DNA from 2 places in the Acinetobacter schindleri genome. Region 1 is predicted to be linked to the other one. Evidence: predicted binding sites of a transcription regulator. Region 1 holds the regulator's gene; the other holds the start of a gene.

Region 1 (2,211 bases):
TTATGCATCCGGGTCACATCATAAGCGACCAAGAGACGGCTTTCACCCCCAAAGCGGGTCATCTTGACCTGTACATAATGGTCTTCAAAGATCGACGATTGCATCTTGAGACCGTCAGGCGCATCATCAATATGATGATAATAATCAACGAAATTTGGCTGAGAGAGTAAACTCAGAATATTACGGCTTTTATCTTCAGCACTGATGCCGAGCAGACGTTCAGCTGCGGGATTCCACCATTCAATCTGCTGATTTTCATCGATCAGTACCACGGCTTCCTGTAGCGCGCCTAGAGAAGACTGGGCACGATCAATCAGCTCGACCATTTCCGCCTGTACAATGCGTTCCTGACGCTGGGCCTGATAGACATTAAAGAGCAGGGCACCCCAGATGCCATTGATCTTGGGTGGTACGTCATAAGGACGATTGGAAATCCAGTCATTGACCAGATACAGGGAACGGATTTGTGTGACAAAAAATGCTACAAAAGCCAGTACGATACAGACCCAGAAATACCCGATCCCGAAACCAATCAGGCTACCGATCAACAGGAAAAAGGCCAGAAGGCGTAAATCCTGCTTGGCAAAATCCCATAAGCTATTGGAGCTTGGCAATTTATGCCCACGGGCCATTTCAGGAACAGGGTAGGGTTTATACATAAAGCAGGATTTACCTAAGTCAAATTATCCGAGTGCAACATCAATACGGGTCGAAAAGCGATAGCCGGTTCCGCGTACAGTCTGTACAAAACGGTCAGCGCCATATGGCTCCAGCACTTTGCGCAGGCGTCGGATATGCACGTCAATGGTTCGGTCTTCAATATACACATTGCCACCCCAAACCTGATCCAGGAGCTGGGCACGGGTATAGGCACGTTCTGGATGGGTCATGAAGAAGGCCAGCAGGCGGTATTCAGTCGGCCCCATATCCAGAATAGTATCATTAAAGCTGACACGCTGGCTTGCAGGATCAAGTAACAGGCCATTGGCTTCAATACTTTTTTCACCATTCAGGCTATTGGTACGGCGCAGTACGGCTTTGATACGGGATACCAGTTCACGGGTAGAAAATGGCTTGGTCATGTAGTCATCTGCACCGGCATCCAGACCTTGAACCTTATGATCTTCTTCGCCTCGTGCAGTGAGCATAATGACTGGAATTTCTAACAGGGTTTCATCGCGTTTCAGGCGACGGCATAAGTCTACACCGCTCACTCCACCGGGCATCATCCAGTCCAGCAGGATCAAGGCTGGACGCTGATCCACAATCATTTGATGAGCCTGTTTGGCATCTTCTGCTTCTAAACAATTGAAGCCAGCCATATCCAGTGCCGTATGGATCATTTCCCGAATTGGAAGCTCATCATCGACGATTAAAATGTAGTCATCTTTCACAGCGCATTTCCTATAAGTCAACGGTGGACCGTTTTATATTTATGACGAGCCTATTACAAAGATTAATTATGACAGTATCATTGCAGAAAGGGATATTTGCCCTGCTTTCGCAAAGATTTGTGACAATTTAAGTTGCTTGATAAAGGAAAAATATCTGTAATAACAATTGATTGAAAAATAGAAAATAAATTAAGAAATAATTGCGCTAAACCTTATTTCTTATCTGAAAAAGATTCAAAAAGTGCCAAAAATACAATACTGCACGAGGACAGGACCTCCTCCATGGACTGTTTAAAACCGCTCATGACCCAACGAATGGCAATCTGGGTGACATAACCATTTAAGCCCGTGGATACCAGAGAAATTTCCTGTGCGGAACGGCTCAGGTTCGGCATCATCAGCATGACAAAGGCCTGAATCATGCGGTCAAAACGGCCCATGGTTTCATGAATGGTGGCTTGATTATGCAGTTCCTGTACCAGCATGGCATCGATATAAATAATCCGGGCCATACGTGGATTATCACGCAATGTAGTGAGCAGGGCAGTCAGACCAGCTTCGATCATCTTTTTAGGATCAGAGGAAGCCTGCATCATGGCTTGCATGACATTTTGCTGCAATTCATCAATCAGTTTTAGAAAAATAGTTTGGAACAGATGCTCACTTTTCTTAAACGATTCATAGAAATAGCGTTCGGTCAGCTTGGCTTCAGTACAGATATCTTTGACGGTTACAGAAAAAAAGCCATGCGTGCCATAAGCTTGAATACCCGCTTCAATCAGCTTTTCCCGGCGTGCCTGCTGGCGTTCAGCCATAG
Region 2 (2,211 bases), 1.0 Mb from region 1:
AGAATGGCACGAATCAGTGGTGGTGGTGGCTTGTTACCTTCAGGTGGCTTAAACAGTTCTAGCTGCTTTCTGAAGATTTTTTTCACCAGCAAGAACAGGATTGCAGCAAAAGCAAAACCGATCAAAGGCGAAAATAACAGCGCCTTACCGACTTTCATCACCTGTTCCATGTCCACACCGGAAGCACCGCCACCTGCATTAAGCAAATAGTTCATGATGCCCACACCTAGAATCGAACCAATCAGGGTATGTGAACTAGAAGCAGGAATACCCAGGAACCAGGTGCCCAGATTCCAGAGAATCGCGGCGATCAACATGGCAAAGACCATGGCAAAACCGGCTCCTGTACCCACGTTCATAATCAGTTCAACAGGAAGTAATGCAATGATCCCGTAAGCAACGGCACCACTGGCCACCATTACCCCAAGGAAATTACAGAAACCTGCCCACATGACTGCAACCGGTGCAGACAATGCGTTGGTATAGATTACGGTGGCAACCGCGTTGGCTGTATCGTGGAAACCATTGACGAATTCAAAGCCCAGCGCAATAAATAGCGCTGTGGCTAAAAGAATCATCGAATACAGACCGATTGCTGGAACATGCGCCAGATCTGAAGTCAACTGAAAGCCGATATAAATCAGCGTAGAAATAATTACAGTCAGAAACACCGGCATAAAAAATTTCGGTGTTGGCACATGAACATTAGTCGACTTATGTGAAGGCGACTGATGGGCTGAACCTGAGGGAGTTTGATTAGAATTCATGCAAGCAGGAATAGAGGATTCAAGAATCCCCATATTGTTCAGTTTAATTGTGACAATTATATGACAAAGCGCCGTCATATAGACCAATTTTTTAGACTTTCTTGCTGCCGTTCATCCTAAAGCTACATACTATCAATATTAAAATTAAAAAATAAAAATCAATAATTTACTTAAATAAAAACCGTTTATCCACTCAACTTCATTCATGTTTTGCAATAAAATTAATCATTTTCTCAGGACTGTCATTTTCCTGAGCCGGTCACAGTTGACTCTATATTGCCCCAGTCATATGACACTTTCATGAAACTCATTTATATTTTATTTTCGGTCAAATTCCTCCATAACTGACTTCGAGCTTTCTGTTTTCTATCTGTTTTCAGCTTTCTATGCACACTTCAATTTGCTTATCAGATTTTCATATCAGCCATATCCAGCATTCTGAATAATGGCTACAGAAAACTGCGCACTAATCTGTTAAGATTATTGCCGTTTTTGATGCTTACTGAGAAAGTCTGAATGTCCACACTTGCCACCCTGAAAGAACTTCTTGCCAAAAGAATTTTAATTATCGATGGTGCGATGGGTACCATGATCCAACGCCATAAATTGGAAGAAGCCGATTATCGGGGTGAGCGTTTTGCTGATTGGGCATATGACCTTAAAGGCAACAACGACCTTCTGGTTTTAACACAACCACACATTATTCAAGGTATCCACGAAGCGTATCTTGAAGCGGGCGCTGACATTATTGAAACCAATACCTTTAACGGTACGCGTGTTTCAATGTCGGATTACCACATGGAAGATCTGGTTCCGGAAATTAACCGTGAAGCAGCGCGTATTGCCAAAGAGGCCTGCGCGAAATACTCAACGCCGGAAAAACCACGTTTTGTGGCAGGTGTAATTGGTCCAACCTCACGTACCACCTCTATTTCACCAAACGTAAATGATCCTGCGTTTCGTAACATCACCTTTGATGCTTTAAAAGTCGACTATATCGAATCGACCAAAGCATTGATTGAAGGTGGTGCGGACATTATCCTCATTGAAACAGTATTTGATACCTTGAATGCCAAAGCTGCGATCTTTGCGGTGAAAGAAGTCTTTAAAGAAATTGGTTATGAATTGCCAATCATGATTTCGGGCACAATTACTGATGCATCAGGCCGTACATTGACCGGTCAAACCGCTGAAGCATTCTGGAACTCAATGCGTCATGCAGAACCGATTTCAATCGGCTTTAACTGTGCGCTGGGTGCAGATGCAATGCGTCCACACGTAAAAACCGTATCTGACGTTGCTGATACTTTCGTTTCTGCACATCCAAACGCAGGCTTGCCAAATGCTTTCGGTGGTTATGATGAAACCCCTGAAGAAACGGCTGCTTTCATTAAAGAATTTGCAGAAAGTGGCTTGATCAATATCACGGGTGGTTGTTGTGGTA

The links. The regulator PhoB, encoded in region 1, activates phosphate uptake and scavenging genes when phosphate is short. The targets are predictions, from matches to a motif close to TGTCATNAANCTGTCATAA.
Region 2: the regulator PhoB is predicted to act here: its motif matches at 815-833, upstream of FSC11_RS10755 (inorganic phosphate transporter).

What each region holds. Positions count from the first base shown of each region.
Region 1 is NZ_CP044483.1:133,920-136,130, forward strand. Features, by position in the region: gene phoR (phosphate regulon sensor histidine kinase PhoR) at 1-659, opposite strand, end outside; gene phoB (phosphate regulon transcriptional regulator PhoB) at 684-1,394, opposite strand; gene FSC11_RS00625 (TetR/AcrR family transcriptional regulator) at 1,607-2,211, opposite strand, start outside.
Region 2 is NZ_CP044483.1:2,234,625-2,236,835, forward strand. Features, by position in the region: gene FSC11_RS10755 (inorganic phosphate transporter) at 1-767, opposite strand, end outside; gene metH (methionine synthase) at 1,284-2,211, shown strand, end outside.